DNA from 4 places in the Clostridium sp. Marseille-Q7071 genome. Region 3 is predicted to be linked to each of the others. Evidence: riboswitches for the same ligand, from Rfam matches in the RefSeq annotation. Region 3 holds a riboswitch; each other region holds the start of a gene.

Region 1 (5,588 bases), 2.7 Mb from region 3:
TTGATGTAATATAACTTTACGTGGCACATCATATTTTTCAAGCTCTTTCCATAACATATCAAATTGTTTAGTTTTTACATTCCAGTCGCTAAGACCATGAACTAAGAATACACTTGCCTTTATTTTGTCAGCATTATTTAAATAATTACGCTCGTCCCAAAATGTATTGTAATCTCCTGTGTCACGATCTTGATCAATTTGCATTTGCTTTATATTCTTTTCAAATAATTCTTTTACTGTAGAATAATCTTTAGGATCAAACATTCTACTCATACAATATGTTGCTAATAAGTCAGCATCATCTCCTTGCCAACCTAAAGCCGGAGAAGTTACACCATTTGATCTATAATAATCGTACCAGTTGCTTATTGCAGCTACAGGAACTACTGTTTTTAATCCTTCTACTCCTGTTGTTGCTGCAGCTATAGACAATGTACCTAAGTATGAGGTACCTGACATCCCTACACTTCCTGTACACCAGTCAGCAGATACTTCTATATTGTCAGTTTTATTTGTGAATGCTTTAGTTCTTCCATTTAGCCAGTCTATTACAGCAATAGTTGATATTGTTTCATCTACTGAACCAGTACTTGTAACACCATCAGAACCTAAAGTCCCTATACCACCAGAAAATACTATTGCATATCCGCGAGGCAAGAAATAATTATACCATCCACCAAATTCAAAAGGCGCAACTCTTCCGTTTCCTGCTTTACCTGAAACTTTTCTTGGAGCAGGAATTGTTTTTTCCACTGGTTTATACTTTATATCTTCATAAGTTATGTTACTTTGTGGACTTACAGTTAAATCTTTATCTACATTATGAGTGATATAAAGATCATCATTTGTTCCAGGACGATAAGGGCTTACCTCAAATATTGCTGGAACCTTCATTCCTTTTTCAGTTTCAATAGGACGTTTTATCCATACTTCAAGTAAATCACGCTTTCCATCAAGATCTGTATCTTGTGGTGATTCCACATAAACTTTTTCATAAATAGCCTCATCATGTTTAAATATAGGTTGAGGCTTTCCGTCAAATACAAGTATTTCTGGTACATCTTTATTTTTATTAAAATCCATCATAAAACCAAATTCTAATAATACTTCAAAATATTCACGACCACTTTTTGTCTTTGCTTTTAAACAATCGTTAAGTGCTTTTGCAAATTCATCATTTGTGAATTTACTTTTTTCTGAAGGATTAAGACCAATAGATTTTGAAAATTTTATTATATTTTTATTTGTAAAATCGCTTCCTTGCTCATATCCTAACAGCTGAAGAACAATCTTATAAAACTCTTCCTCACTTACAGATTTGTTTGGGTTAAATTTATCTTTATCAGCTTGTATTAAGCAAGCTTTAGGATTTGCTTTTATATATGCAAGTATATTTCTCTCTTCTATGGAACTTACTGATTTATAATCTGAAAAGTTTTCTGTTCCTTCAAATTTTTTAGCTTCATCTTCAAGTCCATTTAACCTTAAAAGTATAGTTGCAACTTGTATTCTTGTAGGTTGTTTTGCTGCATATTCAGGTGTTAATCCTTTTTCATCGCCTTGAATTAGACCAAGGTTATTCATAGCAGTCATTTCTTCACTGATGATATTAGTAGATGATTTAATATCATTTGTAGCATATGCAACTGGAGTTACTGAAAACATTAATGTAAAAGTTAATACAATAGATATAATCTTTTTCACAACTTATCCCCCCTAATAAATGTCAGGCTCTCTAATTAATTAGTTGGCCTTATCAAATTTTGTCCTGTTTTTCAGTTACTTTGTTAAAAGTTTTTATTTTAATTTAAAATTTTAAAGAATTTCTTATCATCTCCCCTCTGGTAAAATAATGAATGCATTCAAGATTTAATTATATCATAAAAATATAACCTAATATTCAAATATAGGGATAAATTCATAAAAATTACCTGTAAAACTTGTAGAAAAAAAGAAAATATTGCCTCTATATGTCTATACTAGTTATATTTTTTGACATATTAATCTCTACTTTAAATCTTCGTATAATATAATAAAGGCTTTAAAATTAATTTTTATATCTCTAATTTTTACTATACAGTGTTACTATTTTTTTCTAGTATAATAGAATTTTCAAGGAGCTATATGATTTTAGAAAAAAATGCTAGAACTTGTATATTTTTCATCTAGTTATCAAGATAGTTGGGTGAAAATGGATAAATAATTCACCTATTTAAATTAAAGGAATAAAATGTTACTGAGATAATTTTATTAATGGAGGAATTCCTGTGGGATATTATATTAGAGTAGAATCAGAGGTAAGAATTTATGTAGAGGATATTAACCCAATGGGGGAGAAAATAATCCTCTTTATACATGGTTGGCCTGCAAATCATAACTTGTTTGAATATCAGTTTAATAAACTTCCAGAGATGGGATATAGATGCATTGGAATTGATATTAGAGGATTTGGTAATTCAGATAAACCATGGGAAGGCTATGACTACAATCGATTAGCTGACGATGTTCATTGTGTAATTGAAACACTTGAGTTACAAGATATTATACTTGCTGGTCATTCTGTAGGAGGAGCAATTGCTATTAGATATATGGCTCGTCATAAGGGGCATGGGGTATCTAAACTTGCTTTGTTTGCTGCGGCAGCTCCAAGCTTTACTAGACGTCCAAATTTCCCTTATGGATTACCAAAGGAAGATGTAACTAAACTAATTGAGGAAACATATAATGACCGTCCTAAAATGTTACGGGAATTTGGAGATATGTTTTTCTTTAAGTATATAACTGGACCTTTCTCAGATTGGTTTTTCCAATTAGGATTGCAGGCGGCAGGATGGTCTACAGCTAAACTTGCAATTTCCCTTAGAGATGAGAGCTTGTTTTCTGATCTCGGAAAAATACATGTTCCTACTTTAATTCTTCATGGTGTTCATGACAAAGTTTGTATGTTTTCATTGGCTATTGTACAAAAGGAAGAAATCAAAAATTCTAAGCTTGTGCCATTTGAAAACAGTGGTCATGGATTATTCTGGGAAGAACATGAAAAATTTAATAAGGAATTGATAAAATTTATTGAGAGATAAATCTTTTATCATGCAGAGAATAAGAAAACACGAGGTCTAATTTAAGGACCCCGTGTTTTGTTTAATATACATGCTTATAGGTTTATACGAATGAAGAAGTAATATAAATTTTTAAAATAGAAAAGTATTATGGAATTATATTGTAGAAAATCAATTTACTTTTTGGCAATGTGGATTAGAATACTATAATAGATAAATTGACAAATAAAATTTACATGCTTATAATAGGTGTGTAAATATTTAATATTGTAAATTTCAGGTGCCTCATTAGGCTTAATATGGAAACAGGTGAAAATCCTGTACGGTCCCGCCGCTGTATTGGGGAGATTTTATAAGATATGCCACTTCTTATTAGAGGGAAGGTTTATAAGATTGAAGAACCAGAGTCAGAATACATACCTGTAATGGACACTAATAACTCTACGGTTGATAGATAAGGTGTATTAAGGTTTTTTGGCATACAACCATAATATATGTTTATATCAACTTCTCATTTGTTAATGGGAGGTTTTTTATTTTTTAAAATAGCATAAAAAAAATTTTAATTTATTGTAGGAGTTTTAGCGTAGCAATTCAAACTTTATTCATTTTGAATCCAGAGATTATTAAGGATTTATATGAAGTATATGTTGAACTATTATCAAAACCAAATACTGAAAAAATTAAAATTAGTTATATACTATCATAATATGTAGAAAATTGTTGAACTTTTTCAAAAATTGTGGTAATCTAAAATAGATTTTGTAAAAAAATTATAAATATGGATATTTTTTGAGGTGGTAAATATTACAAAAATATTTACATAATAGAGAATTAGGTGAAAATCCTAAACGGTCCCGCCGCTGTGAAGTGGAGTAATAATTATTAAGATCACTGTACTATTATTGTATGGGAAGATAAATTATTACAATGAAGCTAAGTCAGAAGACCTGCCTTGTTATATATCTTTACTTTGCGTGAGACAGAGGAGGGAGTGTTATTTTTATTATTAAATAGAAAGTCCTGTACTTCACATTATAAAGTACAGGATTTTCTTATTTTATATTAATATTTATTCAAATAGGGGACAAAGGGAGAATTAAAATGAAAAAAAAGAGACTTATAATATTTTTAACTTTTATTATGATTATTAGTTGTTTTGTGGGATGTGATTCAGCTAAAGAAACTAATACACAATCTAAATCCGAAATTACTTTTACAGATATAGCAGGAAGAGAAGTTACCATTAAAAAACCAGTAAAAAGAATTGTTGTAAATAACAGAAGTCTGTTTGATTCTCTTTTTGCTGTTGGCGGAGAGGAAATGGCAGACATGATTATTGCAACATCAGGTGGTAATAGAGGAATTGAAGGATTTAATAAGACTTATGGAGCAAAATTTCCTAAGTTAAAAGATTTACCTCAAATATCTAATAACGGTGGGTATGACGCTGAAAAAATTATTTCGCTAAAACCTGATATAGTAATATTAATTAATCAAAAGTCTGATCAAAATTTGGAATCATTAGATAAAGTTATAGAAGTTGGAATACCTGTAGTTTGTTTAAGTTATAATATTGAGCCATTAGAAGATAGAGTAAAGAATATTGAAATTATTGGTAAAGTTTTAGGCAAAGAAGAACGAGCAAAAGAAATATGTGATTTTATTAGTGAGAAATATGAACTAGTTAATAAGCGTTTGGAAAATATAACTACTCCTGCACCAACTGTTCATCAACTAACATTTCATGGTGATACTCCAAAATCTTTTTGGAGTTGGGCAATAATTGCTAAGCATGCTGGAGGGCATGATATCGCAGATGATATACCAAGTGGTAAACTGGAAAATGGCGGAACTATTGATCCGGAGTATTTGTTAAAGCGAGATCCTGACGTTATAACAATGGGTGGTGATGCTTTAGGATTAGGTGGAAATGAAGAAGAAGCTCAGACTTATCTTCAGGAAATGGTGGCAAAACAACCTGGATGGGAGAATTTATCAGCAGTTAAAAATAAAAAAGTATATGCTATATCTTATTCAACAGCATTAAACCTAGAAACTTTCTATGCAAATATGCAACTTGCTAAGTGGTATTATCCTAAAGAATTTGAAGATATTGATCCAGATGCAACATTAAAAGAGTTTTATGATAAATATATGGTTTTTGATTATGATGGGGTTTGGTCAACGCAACTTAAATAAAGTTAGGATATGGAGGAAGGCATGATTGCACAAAATAAAGAAGCAATATATATTTATAAAAGCTTAGCAAAGAAAAAAAGCTAATATTAATTTTTTTAATTATTGCTATCATAGTTGGATTTTTTGCTAATATCTTAATTGGATCATCAGGTCTCAGCGTTTCTGAGGTATTTAGAACTATATTAGGAAAAGCACCAGACGATATGACGAAAACTATTATATGGGGAATAAGATTACCTATGGCATTGATGGGGATTGTAGTAGGAGCTGCTCTTGCTGTAGGTGGATGTGAGATGCAAACCATATTAAGGAATCCAATGGCAAGTC
Region 2 (5,588 bases), 2.0 Mb from region 3:
GTATAAGTTACAAAACATACTATTAAAACAATTAATCCTCCACAGATTCTTAAGCCTTCATCACTTTTTTCACCTTTTCTAAAATAGTTTTCTAACTTAGCTATAAGCTTCCCAATATAGATAATTGGATGAGGAAGCCAAGCAGGATCCCCCAAAACGAAGTCTATAATCATAGCTATTAATACGTAAATAATGTTAGCTTTCAAATTAAAATTAAACATTATTTTATCTCCTAACTATCTTTTAATTCCCATGATTTTATATATTTCATCCATATCTAAAGTTTTTCTTACTAAATCTGCAAGTTTATCAAGTTCTTCTTCTCTTAAACTTTCATATGGTTTTGATTCTTTTAATTCTATACCCTTTTTACTTCTAAGCTTGTTAACTATAACTTCTCTAAAATCTGTTTTATCAAAAATTCCGTGGATATAAGATCCCATTATATTGCCATATTCATTAATAGCTCCATCATTATAATTTACTTCTTTTGTATTTTGAGTCTTTATATTAAATAGTGGATTGGCATTTTTACCGTATTTGCAAATCCCCATATGAATTTCATAACCGTATACAGATAATTTATCTCTATCAGTGGCGAAGACTTTATTATCAATTAAATCAGCTTCTACTCTAGTAGTTACCTTTTTCTGTTCAAAGACTGTCTCTATGTCTAAAAGTCCTAATCCTTCTATTTCTAATAGTTCTGTTTCTACACCATATGGATCTGTGATTTTCTTGCCTAACATTTGATATCCACCACAAATTCCTATTATTTCTCCATTTTTGCTATATTCTTTAATCTTATCAAAAAGTCCAGAAGTTTTAAGTGCATTTAAATCTTCAATGGTATTTTTACTTCCTGGTATAATTAATAAATCAGGATTTTTAAATTCTTCTACAGAAGTTATAAATCTTACTGAAACATCTTCTTCATTTTTAAGTGCATCTACATCAGTAAAATTTGAGATTCTAGGAAGTTTAATAACAGCTATATCAATTTTATTTGTTATCTTTTTATTTAATTCTACAGCTCCATCCTCATCTTCTAGAGCTAATGTACAATGTGGTACAACTCCTATACACTGTTTTTTAGATATATCCTCAAGCATGTCAATACCTGGCTTTAATATATCTACATCACCTCTAAATTTATTGATGATAGTTCCCTTTACTCTTTCTCTTTCTTCTTCCGTAAGAAGCATTAGTGTTCCTACTAATGAAGCAAAAACTCCACCTTTATCAATATCTCCAACTAAGACTACAGGCGCATCTACAAGTTCTGCCATTCCCATATTTACTATATCTCTATCTCGTAAATTTATTTCTGCTGGACTACCTGCACCTTCCATAACTATAATGTCAAATTGATTTTCTAACTCTTCAAATTGAGTTTTTAGCATATCTTTAAACTCTAATTTCATATTATGATATTCCATTGCTGTGCTATTTCCGTAAACCTCTCCGTTTACAATTATTTGACACTTCTTATCACTAGTTGGCTTTAATAGTATAGGATTCATGTATACTTCTGGCTCTAATCCACAAGCATAAGCTTGCAATACTTGCGCACGTCCCATCTCTTTACCATCTAAAGTTATGTATGAATTTAATGACATATTTTGTGATTTATATGGACATACCTTATATCCATCTTGTTTAAAAATTCTACATAGTGCTGTAACTAATATACTCTTGCCTACGGAAGATGCTGTTCCTTGCACCATTATCTTTGCCATATTAAAACTCCCTTTCAAATAAAAAAATAATAGAGGCAAACTCTCTAAGTTCACCTCTATTTGTATAAATAATCTGCAGAATGTCCCCTCATACTAATAGAACTTTCCCTCCGAAAGCTTTTATCTAAGATTTAGGCAGGTCTCCTGGCTTTTGATTCATTCTCTCCTTAACCTTCCCCTTTAAAAGAGTGGTGTAATTTAAGGTTCGTCATCATTTACAGTAGCGGGGGCTGCTGTGGAGTTTAACCACATTCCCTTTTCACTTATAAAAGCACCTAAATTCTTATTATTTAATTTTTATTATTCCTTAATCTCAATTTAAATATGTTACAACTAAAATTATAGATTTAAATTAATTCCGTGTCAAGTTATGTAACTTTATGAACTATTACCAATTCCTTCATTTAAATCATAACATCATGATTAATATTTCTATTGGAACAACTTTACCTTAGTCACAAGGTCATTCCAGCCTCAATAACCACTATTATATTACTAATTTTAGTAGATTTTTATTAGCATTTATTTCTCTATGGTGGTATACCTTCAATTTATACAATTCCATTCTCTAAGCGCTAATTTTTTTTACTTCTGAATTTTTATGCCCACACTATGAACATAAGAAACGTTTGGAGTCAATCTCATTAATTTAGCTATAGTTAAATTGAAAACATCAACGAAAATTTGTGGATTTCTTTCACTATCATTTCTAAATATAGTAGCATGAGAAACTACTGAAACAATTTCTTGTAACTTTTCATCATTTTTATTACAGCTTCCATATCTCTTAATGGATCTAAAGTCTTTATTTCATAGAATATAAATTAATTTAAGATGCTCCTTAGTGAAAATATATCATTTTTAAGATATGATCAGACTAAAAATAAGAAATTAAAGATTTCATATGAAAAATTTCTAAGTTGAAGCAAAAAATTAATCACCAAAGTATAACAGCTAATATAATATTGAAATAAATTTGGTGAATAATTCAGGTTTAATTATAAACGTATTCACAGTGCTCCCAATTATATGACACCTAATGACCAAATAAAAATTTTATTAAAAAGTGCTGACAATCCATATCCCATTCTCACTAATTATTTGCTTTTTTCTAATGCTCCCCCTGCATAAGCTTGCGGATCTTTGTAGAGCATCTTTATTGTTTAGGACTTCTTCTACTTCTCTTGAGACTATGATTCCTACTATATTAGTTACAATAATAATTCTTGCTGCCTTTGATTTTGTAAATTTTAGAACTGCTAAGGTATCTGCAGCTTCTTCTGCCTGATTTATAACAATTAAAAGACAATGCTCCTCTATCATTGTGATTTTAATCTCATCTAATTTAATCTGCTCATTTATATTAACTCTTGATTTCATAGCATCTCTTATAACTCTTGGCTGCTCTTATCTTGTTCATGAGAAGATACAACTCCTAATGCATAGCTCGTTTTCATATTTTTTAGAAAGTCTTTAAATTAAATTTAAAATTAATTCCAAGAATAGGGAAACCCAACTTTATATTGACATTTTTTGATGCTCGTTATATAAATTAATTGTAAAGTTTATGTTAAGTATGGTTAATAAGTTTTAACAATAAGTTTTATTTGGCATATTTAACTATTTCTATTAAAAATGAAATCACAAATGACACAAATAAGGAGAGATAACTTATGAATAATTTTAAAAGAAAAACTCTTGGCTTATCATTAGCATGCATTATGTCTTTTTCTTTAGTTGCATGTGGAAATTCTGCTAAAACAGAAGGAACTAAAAATGACACTAAAGTAGAACAAACTGATAACAAAAAGGAAGTTAAACTTGAAAAGGGTAACTGGGCTCCTGAAAATTATGCTGCTTTAACAGACCTTATAGAGAAATACGGCAAAAACAGTAAGGATTATGATGAAAAGAAAAAGCCTTACGCTGTATTTGACTGGGATAACACATCAATAATCAATGATGTTGAAGAAGCGTTACTTGCATATCAGTTAGAAAATCTTGAATTTAAAATGACTCCTGAAGAATTTAGCAACACTATTAGAATAAACATTCCAAAGGACAACTTTGTAGAAGCCTGCAATAACGATGAAGGAAAACCTGTTAACATCGAATTAGTTGGTGCTGATATTGATTCTGACTACAAATTCTTATATGAAAACTATAAAGGTTTCAAAGGAACTAAATCTTTAGATGAGATTAAAGCTACTCCTGAATACAAAGATTTTATAGCTAAAACTAGATACCTTTATAATTCAATCGGTGAATCTTTTAGTTCTGATGTAAGCTATCCATGGGTAACTTACCTATTTGCAGGGATGACTGAAAAGGAAGTTTCTGAGTTAACTGAAAAATCAAATGATTATTGGTTAAACCATGAACTTGGTGAAGAAACTTGGACTAGTCCAAAGGAATTAGCAGGTAAAGCTGGCGTTGTTTCAGTTAAATTCCACTCTGGTTTAAGAACAATAAAAGAACAACAAAACCTTTACAAAACTTTAATGGATAATGGAATAGATGTTTATATCTGCTCAGCATCATTCATAGATGTTGTTAGAACATTTGCTACTAACCCTAAGTTCGGATATGAACTTCCAAAAGAAAATGTATTTGCTATGGAACTTGAAAGAGATGATAAAGGTGTAATTAAGGCTGAATTTAGAAAAGGCTACGATCAAACTCAAAGCAAAGGTAAAACTAAAACTATAGAAAAGTTTTTAGTTGAAAACCATGGTGGCCAAGGTCCATTAATCGTTGGTGGAGATAGCGCTGGTGACGTTGCTATGTTATCTGATTTTAAAGATACTAAATTTAGCTTAATCATTAACAGATGCAAAGGTGATGAACTTGGTAAGCTTTCAAAAGAAGCTGCTGATACTATAGGTAAATCAGATGCTAGATATTACTTACAAGGAAGAGATGAAAACACTGGCGAATTTAGACCAAGCCAAAAATCTGTATTCCTAGGAAGTAAAGAAGAAAAGTTACTTAAATAATACAAGCAATTGTAATTGATTGCATTGTTAAAAGTATATCAGTGAAATAGTAAAATTGCTAAAATATAAACTTTATTAGAATATAAAATATATCAAAATAAAAGGAGTTGTCGCATTAACGATTAAAAACCGCTAATGCTCAACTCTTATTTTTTTATACCCATATTTTAAAAATGGAGCATTTGCATACTCACTTTCAATTAGAGTTTTTAAATTTAATTAAATATCGTAATAATATGTGGCGAACACTGTTCGCCGCTACAGGACAATTCAAAATTTCTCAGTGATAACTGAGAAATATCCATAATTGTAAATTGTGCATTGTGCATTAAAAAAGAGAGTTCAATGAGCTCTTTTTTACGTTATGAGCATAGCCAAAAGAATGCTTTCGTCAAAGATATTCTGCTTTCCTTTGCGAAGAAATCTTCGAAATTCCATATCTTGATTTAATTCGCCAAAATATCAATTTCTTTAATAACTTCTCCTTCTAAATTTTTAATGTAAAATTTATTTCCATCAATAACTCCATAACTGTGAGGATTATTTTCTTTAGGATATGCAATAGATCCAGGATTTAAAATAAATATATTATTTTCATTCTTCGCTACTGGTATATGAGTATGTCCATAAATTATTATGTCTCCCTTTGAAATATTAGGAAGTTTATTCTCATTATAAATGTGACCATGAGTTACAAAAATTCTTTTATTTTTCGCTAAAATCACGTTATAATCCATCATACAAGGATATGTAAGGAGCATTTGATCAACCTCTGCATCACAATTTCCTCTTACTCCTATAATTTTTTCTGCGTATTCATTTAATAAATTTGCTACTTCTTTAGGATTATACT
Region 3 (5,588 bases):
AAGTTGATTTGCCACTACCATTTGGTCCTATAATTCCAACAAAATCACCTTTATTTATTTCTAGATTTATATTTTCTAATATATGCTTATATTGTAAATCTTTTACGCTTAATTTGACCATGTTAACCTCCAAAAGAATATTTACTCTTTTTTAATAGAAGTAAGAAGAATGGTGCGCCAATGAAAGCCGTAACAACACCTATAGGAAGTTCTTCAGGAGAACCAATTATTCTTGCAAGTATATCAGACCATATTAAGAATAAAGACCCTAAAAGAATAGTTAATGGAATAAGCTTTTTATGCACAGAACCAGCAATAGTCCTTGAAATATGAGGAATTACAAGACCAACAAAGCCTATTATCCCACTTAGAGATACCATAATTCCAGTTAATAGTGTACTTGTAGCTATTATTATTTTTTTCAAAAGTTTAATGTTAACACCTAAAGTTATAGCTGCATCTTCACCAAGTAAAATTGCATCCAATGTTTTATGAATTATTAAAGCTATTATGGAGGAAACTACTAAAACTAAAAAAGCTAAAAGTAAGTCATTCCATTTAGCACCAGCAAGTGAGCCAGTCATCCAAAACATTACAGAGTAAAGCTTTCTAACATCTTTGGCTTTAAACATAACAAAGTTTGTTATAGCTGAGAATACAGATGCTACTGCTACTCCTGTTAAGACCAATCCAGAAGAAGAAAAATTTCCCTGACTACTTGAAATAATAAAGACAATTATTGAAGAAAGTAATGCTCCAATAAAAGCACCTAAATGTACAGATAAGATAGGGAATGATAGTGTACTACCTAGTAAAATAGTTAGTACAGCCCCGGTTGAAGCACCGGAAGATATTCCAAGTATATAAGGGTCAGCTAGAACATTCTTTGTTAATGCTTGCATTAATACACCAGATAAAGATAGACCAGCACCAACAATCGCGGCAAGAAGTACTCTCGGAAGTCTTAATTGCCACACTATATTTTCTACAGAGTTAGACCAAGTTTTTGGAAAAAATTCTTTGTTTGATATATTATTAATTATTATTTTACATAATTCAGTACCACTTATATTTATAGATCCTACATTAACAGCAATTATTATAGAAACTATTAAAAATAGAATTAAGGATATGTATATAAAGGGAAAGGTAAGTTTATTTTTTTTCATGTCAATAACTCTCCATGTCAATTCTTAAAAGCTTCTGGATGGAATTTTTCAGCCATAGTTTTTATTGCATTAGAGTTTCTTACACCTGCAACAACATCTGAAAGTCCTAAAACAAAAATATTATTATTTTTTATTGCATCTACATCTTTTAGAGCTGCATTATTTTTTAAAAAGTTTATTTTTTCTTCTACGTTATCAGCAGCATTGTATTGCATAACAATTATGTATTCAGGATTTCTATTTACAACTTCTTCCCAAGTTACATTAGCCCATGGTTTTTCACCATCTTTAAATATATTCACACCACCAGCAAGCCTAATTAAATCTGTTGGTAAACCATTACAAGATGTAAATGGTGAATCTTCTCCAGAGTCATAAATAAAAGCTCTAACTGGTTCTTTGTCTTTAGGAACAGCAGATGAAATATCTTCAATTTCTTTTTTCATTTTTGATATAACATTACTTGCATTTTCTTTTACATTAAATATATTTCCTAGATTAGTAAAATCTTCATAAACAGTTTCCATCGTTGCATTAGGACTTTCACATTTTGGAACATAAATTTTTATTTCATTTTCTTTGCAGAACTCAGCATTAAAGTTGTTTTCTGTAAAGGTAGACATCCATCCAGTTATAAAATCTGGTTCTACGCCAAGTAAAGTTTCTTTTGAAGGCATTAAGTCAGCTAACTCATTTAATTTAGCATGGGCGTCTTTATATTCCGGCAATATCTCATTGTCTTGAAAGGAATATCCAGCTATGGAGTTTTCTAAACCTAAAGCAAGAAGCATCTCTGTTGTAAAACCACTTAAACTTGCAGCTTTCTTAGGAGCTTCAGAGAAAACTTCATCTGCCTTTCCAAAAGGTAAGTCATTATTAATTGTAACTTGAGCATAAGCTTTAGTATCAGAGGTTGATTCTACAGAATTTGAAGCATTATTTTCATTTGCATTACCACATCCTCCTAACATAGTTGCAGTTAAAGAAACCGCTAAAATCAATGAATAAATTTTTTGTTTTTTCATCTTAAAATTCCCCCATTATTTTTTAGAATTGTAATGTGTTATTTATATATTTAAATAAAATATTTTATTTATTAACTTTAAAAAAATAGCAATAGAAAGCTATTAAAATTAAGTTTTTTATTAATTTTTAAAATAAAAAAAGTATCTTAAGAATTAAGATACTAAAAGATGTAATGCTAAAATAATAAATCTATTTCTAATATTTAAACTATAAATAAAATAAGACAATACCATATAGTTAAATTAGCAACCTTAAAATACCTTATCCTAGTAAGTGATTTTAAAACCTATATTGGCAGGTCTCCTGACTTAGATTCATCATAAGTTTTTACCTTCCCACAAAAAAAATGCAGTGGCATAACAAAAATTTACTCTTCAATACAGTGGCTGGACCGTAAGGGATTTTCACCCTTTTCCCTTTTAAGAAATACCTATATTTCACCAAAATAGTTAATATATTTAATTTTAAATAAAGATTTACAATTACTTCATCAGGATTATAACACAAAATTTTACAAAAAGTATATTTCAGAAAATTTAAATTATTGCAAAATGCATTTGTTTCTTTATATAATTTATTTACTATAAGCAATAGATATAATAAGCAATAGATATAAATTATATATAGTATTAAGAGAGTAATAGTATTATAACAGTATAAAGAAAAATTGTAAATATTTTGATATAATTGGCATGAAAGATTCTGGCAAAAATTTAATTATAACTAATAGTGTTGAAGAGTAAAAATCTATAATTATAAGAAAAATTGATTTAAGGAAATATAAAAATAAGAAAGGAGAAGCCACTAAATAAAATTGTATACAAAAAGAAAAGTGTTCATAGAAATATATTTTTAGTGGCAAAATAATGATGATAACAAATATTTATTTAGTTAGACATGCTCATTCTAATTACAACGCTGATGAGCTAAATAGATCCTTATCTAATAAAGGAATTATAGACAGAAATAAAATTACGGAAATACTTGCAAAAGAAAATATAGATTTAGTAATTTCTAGTCCTTATAAAAGAGCAATAGAAACTGTAGAAGTTGTAGCAAATTTAATAAATAAAAGTATAATTATAGAGGAAGGCTTTAAAGAAAGAAAATTATGTGAATATCCTGTGGATAATTTCGAGGAAGCTATAACAAAATTGTGGACAAATCCAAGCTTTTATTTTGAAGGTGGAGAAAGTAATATAGAAGCACAAGCAAGGGGCGTTAATTCCTTAAATAATATATTAGATAATTATAGTGGAAAAAATATAGCTATTGGAACTCATGGTAATATTATGGTGCTTATTATGAATTATTATTGCAAAAAGTATGATTTTGATTTTTGGAAGGAACTTAAGATGCCTGATGCTTATAAGTTAATTTTCGAGAATAAAAAGCTCTTAGCTATAGAAGCAGTTAGTAAATAAAGGTATAAATAAGTTATTTACTACAAATATTTAATAGAAGTTTATAATAAAATTATTAAAATTATGATTATTTAATGAAATTTAAAAATAATATGAATTTTTTATTAATATGTTAATAAAAAGTTAAAATGTATAAATAAAATAATATATTGACATAAATATCTAGATATAGCTATACTTAGTACATGGGTGTAAAACCTAAATATGATTAATTTATAAAAGGAGGTAGTAAGATGTTAAACAGATTAATAAGTATAGGATCCAAATTTAATATTGTATTAACTAATACCCTACCTCATGATATAGGTTTATCATAGCCTTTTTGTGTAAATTTTAGTCCTAGGGTATTCCTAGGACTTTTTTATGCATTAATAGCTGTATTTTCCTGTTTATCAATGGGAAAATACGGCTTTTTTTCATCTCTGGGGATTCTATATTAAGTAAAAATTGGATAATCATTCTAGGTAGATTGTTCAAAAAACATTTGTAACAATGTGCAATTTTAAACTTGTGTTTAGAACTAAAAAAATAAATATAAATTTTAAAATTTTCTATAGCAGTTTAGAAGGTGTTGAAAATTGTACGTTGTTTATTTTAAAAAGTGACTTGTAGCTGGAGGGGGCGATTTACGTTGAAGAAAATTTTAAGCTACACAAAAAATTATAAACTAATAACACTAATTGGAGCATTAGCTATGATTATTATAATTGGTGTTGACTTAGTAACTCCTTATATTACAAAACTATTTATTGATGATGTAATTGTAAAGGGAAATTATGAAATACTAGGAATGTTGCTCAAAGGTATTGCAGTAATAGCATTTACAAAATTTATATTTGGATATGTAAAGGAATTTATGTTTGATTATCTTGGAAGAAAAGTTGCAGGAGATCTAAAACAAAATCTTTTTGATCATATTCAAAGCTTATCTTTTTCATATTTTGATAATATGAATACTGGTGAACTTATGTCTAGAGTTGGTGAAGATGTAGACAATATTTGGGGAGTTATGGGTTTTGGAATGAGATTATTTATAGAAAATATTGTTTACTTTGTTTTATCTACAGTTATCTTACTAAGAATGAATGTACTTTTAACAGTAATTGCACTAATTACTATGCCAGTTATAGCTTTTATAACTGTAAAGCTTGAAAAGCAATTAGACTCAGTTTTTGAAAAAATAAGTGATCATACAGCAGTATTAAATACTACTGCTCAAGAAAATATTGCAGGGGTTAAACTGGTAAAAGCCTTTGCAAGAGAAAAGCATGAAATATTAAAATTTCTTAAGTTTAACAATAAAAATTATGATCTTGCTGTTGAGCGGTCAAAAATTTGGGGAAAGTTTTATCCTATAGAAGAATTTTTAGGAAATTTATCTGTACTTTTAGTTAATGGTGTAGGTGGAATATTAGTTATTAGAGGCAATTTAACTGTAGGAGAACTTGTAGCTTTTAATGGCTATTTATGGCTTTTGATTTGGCCAATGAGAATGCTTGGTTGGCTTACAAGTATGTTATCTCAAAGTAAGGCTTCTCAAAAGAAGATAGATGCCATACTTTCTATAAATCCAGAAATAAAAAATTCAGAAAACTGTGCAGTACTTGAAGAAATTAAAGGAGATATTTCTTTTGAGAATGTTACTTTTAAGTATAAAGAAAAACCAGTTCTTAAAAATATTAATTTAGATATTAAGGCTGGAAGTACAGTTGCAATTATGGGATCTACTGGCTCAGGGAAGTCATCATTAATAAGTCTTTTATTAAGAAATTATGATGTTATGGAAGGTGCAGTTAAGGTTGATGGTCATGATGTTAAGAATATTGATTTATACTCTTTAAGAAAAAGCATATCTATTGTGCCACAGGATTCTTTCTTATTCTCAGATACAATAGAAAATAATATTAAATATGGAAAAGAAAATGCTACAAGAGAGGAAATAGAAAAGGTACTAGGACTTGCTTGTGCA
Region 4 (5,588 bases), 2.8 Mb from region 3:
TGTGTTTTAAAAGAAAAATTCTCCTAACTATTGCCTGAAGTAAAAAGGAGAGGATTGCTTGGATGAAAATTATATGGCAAGAGCTTTAGAGCTTGCAAAACTGGGGATTGGATATACATCTCCAAACCCAATGGTAGGATGCATCATCGTAAAGAATGGACGTATCATAGGTGAAGGATGGCATATGAAATATGCTGATCTCCATGCAGAGAGAAATGCATTTTTAAGCTGCATAGAAGACACGAAAGGGGCAGAATTGTATGTGACTTTGGAACCATGCTGTCACTATGGGAAGACACCACCCTGTACAGAAGCCATTGTGGAATATGGGATAAAGAGGGTTATTGTAGGTTGTACTGATCCTAATCCTCTAGTTGGTGGAAAAGGAATTGAATTTTTAAGAGAACATGGCATTGAAGTAACAATTGGAGTATTAGAAAAGGAATGTAGGAAACTAAATGAAGTATTCTTTCATTACATTTCCACGAAAGAACCTTTTGTCATATTAAAATATGCAATGACCCTAGATGGAAAGATTGCATCTAGTACAGGGAATTCCAAATGGATAACAGGAGAAGATACTAGAGAACATGTGCATTATCTCCGAAAAAGATACACAGGAATTATGGTAGGAATAGGAACAGTACTAGCAGATGATCCAATGTTAGACTGCAGAATAGACCATGGAGTAAATCCTATTCGAATCATATGTGATTCCAACTTAAGAATTCCACTAGAGAGCAAAATTGTAAAATCATCTCATGAAATTGAGACGATCATTGCTTTTTGCAAAGGAGATAGAGAGAAGAAGTATAAGCTTAGCAAGGCAGGGGTAACTCTTATGGAATTTCGTGATAATGAAAGAATTGATTTAAAGAAGCTCATGGAAAAGCTTGGCGAAAAAGGCATTGATAGCATTCTGCTTGAAGGGGGAGGAACCTTAAACGAGGCAGCTCTAGAGGCAGGAATTATAAAAAAGGCGTATGTTTACATAGCACCTAAGATAATTGGAGGAAAAGAAGCACTTACGCCTGTTGAAGGTAAAGGACGGGAACAGATGAGTGATGCCTTTCAACTAGAAGATACCACAATAATAAAGTTTGAGAATGATTTCTGCATAGAAGGATATTTGAGGAGTTGAAATTATGTTTACTGGAATTATTGAGGAGATAGGAACTATAAAGTCAGTTAGAAATGGAAGCAAATCATCTATTTTAACTGTTGAATGTAAGGATGTTCTGGATGAAACAAAAATTGGAGATAGCATTGCAGTTAATGGAGTATGTCTTACCGTAACTGATATGGCAAAGGATGGATTTACTGCAGATGTCATGTCTGAAACAATGAACAGAAGCACTCTTGGGAATATTGGAAGCGGTTCAAAAGTAAATCTAGAAAGAGCTATGCTTGCCAATGGAAGATTTGGAGGACATATGGTATCTGGACATATTGATGGGATAGGATGCATATCGCACATAAGAAAAGATGACAATGCTGTTTGGTACACCATTACCACAGATAAAAAACAGCTTTGCTATATTGTGGAAAAGGGATCTATTGCAATAGATGGAATCAGTCTGACCATTGCCTGTGTAGATGAAGAGGGATTTAAAGTATCAATTATACCTCATACGCAAAAAGAAACTATTTTATCTTATAAGAAAATTGGTGATAAGGTAAATTTGGAATGTGATATGGTAGGAAAATATGTTGAAAAGCTTTTAAAATCAAAGGAATCAGAAGAAAATAGTAAGATTACGGAACAGTTTTTAATCGAACATGGTTTTTAGGAGGATGATATTATGAAAAAAATAAACACAATAGAAGAAGCAATAGAAGATATCAGAAGTGGAAAAATCGTTCTAATTATCGATGACCCTGACAGAGAGAATGAAGGAGATTTAGTATGTGCAGCAGAATTTGCAACACAGGAAAATGTAAATTTTATGGCATGTTATGGAAAAGGATTAATATGTATGCCTATGAGTGCCAAGTTAACTAAGAAGCTTGGATTAGAGCAGATGGTAAACAATAATACAGATAATCATTCTACAGCTTTTACTGTTTCTATCGACCATGTAGATACCACTACAGGGATTTCTGCTTATGAAAGATCCATTACTGCTATAAAAGCGGTAGAAGATGATGCTAAGCCGGAAGATTTTAGACGTCCTGGTCATATGTTTCCTTTAGAGTCAAAAGATGGCGGCGTAATTGAAAGAAGGGGACACACGGAAGCAACTGTTGATTTGGTAAAGCTTGCAGGACTTAAAGAATGTGGATTATGCTGCGAAATTATGAGAGAAGATGGAATGATGATGCGTACCACAGAACTCTTGGAATTTGCAAAAGTACATAAATTAACGGTGATAACTATTGCAGATTTAGTATCTTATCGATTAAAAGAAGAAAGTGTTATAAAGAAGAGTGCAAAAGCAAAGCTACCTACCAAGTACGGCGAATTTACTATTTATGGTTATGAAAACACATTAAATGGAGAGGAGCATGTAGCTTTAGTAATGGGAGATGTGGCTGATGGAGAACCTGTTTTATGTCGTCTCCATTCTGAATGTTTAACTGGTGATATATTAGGCTCCCGTCGCTGTGACTGCGGTGAACAACTTGATACTGCTATGAAAGCTATTGCAAAAGAAGGAAGAGGAATTATTCTGTATATGCGTCAAGAGGGAAGAGGAATAGGACTTATCAATAAGTTAAAGGCCTATGAACTTCAAGAACATGGGTGTGATACGGTAGAGGCTAATATTAAGCTTGGTTTTCCAGAAGATTTAAGAGACTATGGAATTAGTGCTCAAATATTATATGATTTAGGAGCAACAGAACTTTTACTTTTAACAAATAATCCTAAAAAGATAACAGGACTAGCTGATTACGGTATTACTATAAAAAAGCGTGTTCCTATTCAAATTAATCCTAACAAAGATGATAGATTTTACCTTATGACTAAACAAATAAAGATGGAACATATGACAACTTATTAGTGTGATATGACGAAAGTATTCATGGTTAAGGGAAGAAAATTATAAAGAATAATTGGAGGAAAAGAAATGAGAAAATTGGAAGGAAATGTAGTAGCAAGCAATATAAAAGTAGGAGTTGTAGCAGCAAGATTCAATGAATTTATTGTATCAAAATTAATATCGGGAGCTCAGGATGCATTAATACGTCATGGAGTTAATGATGATGATATTACCCTTGCATGGGTTCCAGGAGCTTTTGAAATTCCATTAGTGGCACAAAAGATGGCGTCATCTGGAAAATATGATGCAGTTATTTGTCTTGGAGCAGTTATTAAAGGTTCTACTACCCATTATGACTATGTGTGTGCAGAGGTATCAAAAGGAATTGCTTCTATAGGGTTAGCAACAGGAATCCCTACGATTTTTGGAGTGCTTACAACAGATAACATTGAACAAGCTATTGAAAGAGCGGGTACAAAGGCTGGAAATAAAGGATATGATGCTGCTTGTACAGCAATTGAAATGGTTAATTTGATTAAAAATATTTAGTTTAAGTAGTGTTAATCAACCTATTTGATTAGGTTTTCATAAGGAAGAGGATTTCAGAGTATATTTTATAATACATTTTGAGTGTGTGATAAAGTTAGAGAAAAAATAGTTATATATAAAGTATATCCAAGAATTTTAATTATTTATTGAAGTGTGGAAATTAGGTTCATGAGCAATATCAATTATTGAATTTACTAGCAGATTTAATAAATTAACTAAAATTTTAAAAGACTTTACTTATCATAATTTTGCGTTATAGCATTGAAGTGAAAAATGTAATTAAATAGACAAAAAACCATACAATTTGGACTCTTAAGAATCTAAATTGTATGGTCTTTATCATGGAATATTAAAAAGTATTTGCTAAATGTAACCATAATGTGCTAAAATGATTTTGGAAAATTGAATATATTGAAAATAGGTTTGATAGATATTTTAATATCTATTAATTAAAAGGGAAGTGGGTTTGAATCCCACGCGGTCCCGCCACTGTAATAGATGAGTTCCTGCAATTGCGCCACTGGGAAACTGGGAAGGCTGCAGGAATGTTGATGCTTAAGCCAGAAGACCTGCCTGTTTTAGTATACTAATAACTCTACGAGCGATGGGGGGGTATAAATGTTTGAAAAATATTTTTTTGGATAAATAGCCCTTTAACTGTTGTTAAAGGGCTATTATTTATGAAAAAATAATTTATTTTATAGGAGGTGAAAGGTTTTCTTAGAGAAAAAGGTTTGTATAATGCAAATAATGTGCGTTATCAATTAATAATATACATTTTAAAATGCACATAAAATTATATAAGAATGATAAAAATTTGAGAAATAGTTTTAATCACATTACAATTATCGGAAAATTTCAAATTACCGAACTAATTTAGGAGGAATACTTATGAAAAAAGTATTTAGTATTATATTAACTTTATTAATGATTATAAGTTTAGGGGGCTGCTCACAAGGAGATGGGAAAAGTGAGTCTGCAGAAAGTAAGGTTATTGAGGTAGAAGATATTAACGGAGATAAAATTGTTTTAGAAAAACCAGCAGAAAAAATATTTTTAGGGTTTTATATAGAAAATTATCTTGCTGTATCTGGAGATTTTAAGTTAGATAGAATCGTTGCCATATCAAAAGGAGAAACAAAAGATTTAATGAATGCAATGTGGACTAAATATGCAGAAGCAATTCCAAATTTAGAAGGCTGTATAGATACAGGTTCAATTTATTTAGATAGTTTCAGTATGGAAAAGCTAATTGATGCCAAACCAGATTTAGTAATTCTTGCACCTTATCAAGCAAAAAAATTAGGAGATGGTATTAACACAATTAAAAATCTTGGAATACCTATAGCAGTAGTTGATTACAATTCATTTACTTTAGAAAAACATATAAAGAGCACAGAAATACTTGGTAAGCTTCTTGGAACAGAAGAAAGAGCAAAAGAACTTATAGAAAACTATAAAAAACAGACAGAAGATGTTGAAAATAAGTTAAAAGAAATACCAGAAAGTGAATTTAAATCTGTTTATTTTGAGCTTGCAAGCCAAGGACCAGAAACCTATGGAAATTCTTATGGAGATTCTCTATGGGGAAATATACTTAAAACTGCAAAATGCAACAACATAGCACAGGGAAAAATTACAGACTATGGACCATTAAATCCTGAGTATGTTATTTCTAGCAATCCACAGCTTATAATTTTTTCTGGACAAACCAATTCTAAAGATCAAGGTAAACAAAGATTTGAAATGGGATTTGATGTTAAAAAAGAAAGAGCTTTAGAAACAATGAATATGTATTTGAAAAGACCAGGTTGGGAGAATTTAAATGCAGTGAAGGATAAAGAAATATATGGTGTTGACCACAGTGGACTTAGAACACTTTATGACTACGTATATCTTCAATATATTGCGAAAGTTATTCACCCAGAAAAGTTTACAGATGTAGATCCATTAGCAAACCTAAATGAGTTCTATGCAAAGTATTTACCTGTAAAACCAGAGGGTACTTTTATGATAAAGGAGGAATAGATAATGACAAATAAAAAAGAAGCACTAGAA

Evidence for each region. Region 3 has a riboswitch for cobalamin ahead of ACWPW7_RS05980 (ABC transporter substrate-binding protein). Riboswitches for the same ligand answer to the same signal wherever they lie in the genome.
Region 1: another riboswitch for cobalamin. It lies ahead of ACWPW7_RS18840 (ABC transporter substrate-binding protein); the one in region 3 lies ahead of ACWPW7_RS05980 (ABC transporter substrate-binding protein).
Region 2: another riboswitch for cobalamin. It lies ahead of ACWPW7_RS15515 (cobyric acid synthase); the one in region 3 lies ahead of ACWPW7_RS05980 (ABC transporter substrate-binding protein).
Region 4: another riboswitch for cobalamin. It lies ahead of ACWPW7_RS19105 (ABC transporter substrate-binding protein); the one in region 3 lies ahead of ACWPW7_RS05980 (ABC transporter substrate-binding protein).

Annotation. Positions count from the first base shown of each region.
Region 1 is NZ_CBCOPR010000001.1:3,956,233-3,961,820, reverse strand. It holds gene ACWPW7_RS18850 (Xaa-Pro dipeptidyl-peptidase) at 1-1,704, opposite strand, end outside; gene ACWPW7_RS18845 (alpha/beta fold hydrolase) at 2,268-3,080, shown strand; cobalamin riboswitch at 3,321-3,497, shown strand; cobalamin riboswitch at 3,838-4,031, shown strand; gene ACWPW7_RS18840 (ABC transporter substrate-binding protein) at 4,164-5,261, shown strand; partial or broken gene ACWPW7_RS18835 (FecCD family ABC transporter permease) at 5,345-5,588, shown strand, end outside.
Region 2 is NZ_CBCOPR010000001.1:3,270,284-3,275,871, forward strand. It holds gene cbiB (adenosylcobinamide-phosphate synthase CbiB) at 1-221, opposite strand, end outside; gene ACWPW7_RS15515 (cobyric acid synthase) at 237-1,739, opposite strand; cobalamin riboswitch at 1,857-2,033, opposite strand; gene ACWPW7_RS15520 (hypothetical protein) at 2,799-3,119, opposite strand; gene ACWPW7_RS15525 (haloacid dehalogenase-like hydrolase) at 3,413-4,735, shown strand; gene yfcE (phosphodiesterase) at 5,182-5,588, opposite strand, start outside.
Region 3 is NZ_CBCOPR010000001.1:1,258,554-1,264,141, forward strand. It holds gene ACWPW7_RS05970 (ABC transporter ATP-binding protein) at 1-121, opposite strand, end outside; gene ACWPW7_RS05975 (FecCD family ABC transporter permease) at 123-1,169, opposite strand; gene ACWPW7_RS05980 (ABC transporter substrate-binding protein) at 1,187-2,194, opposite strand; cobalamin riboswitch at 2,472-2,655, opposite strand; gene ACWPW7_RS05985 (histidine phosphatase family protein) at 3,062-3,619, shown strand; gene ACWPW7_RS05990 (ABC transporter ATP-binding protein) at 4,251-5,588, shown strand, end outside.
Region 4 is NZ_CBCOPR010000001.1:4,019,269-4,024,856, reverse strand. It holds gene ribD (bifunctional diaminohydroxyphosphoribosylaminopyrimidine deaminase/5-amino-6-(5-phosphoribosylamino)uracil reductase RibD) at 74-1,141, shown strand; gene ribE (riboflavin synthase) at 1,146-1,790, shown strand; gene ACWPW7_RS19115 (bifunctional 3,4-dihydroxy-2-butanone-4-phosphate synthase/GTP cyclohydrolase II) at 1,803-3,002, shown strand; gene ribH (6,7-dimethyl-8-ribityllumazine synthase) at 3,069-3,530, shown strand; cobalamin riboswitch at 3,933-4,121, shown strand; gene ACWPW7_RS19105 (ABC transporter substrate-binding protein) at 4,422-5,558, shown strand; gene ACWPW7_RS19100 (FecCD family ABC transporter permease) at 5,562-5,588, shown strand, end outside.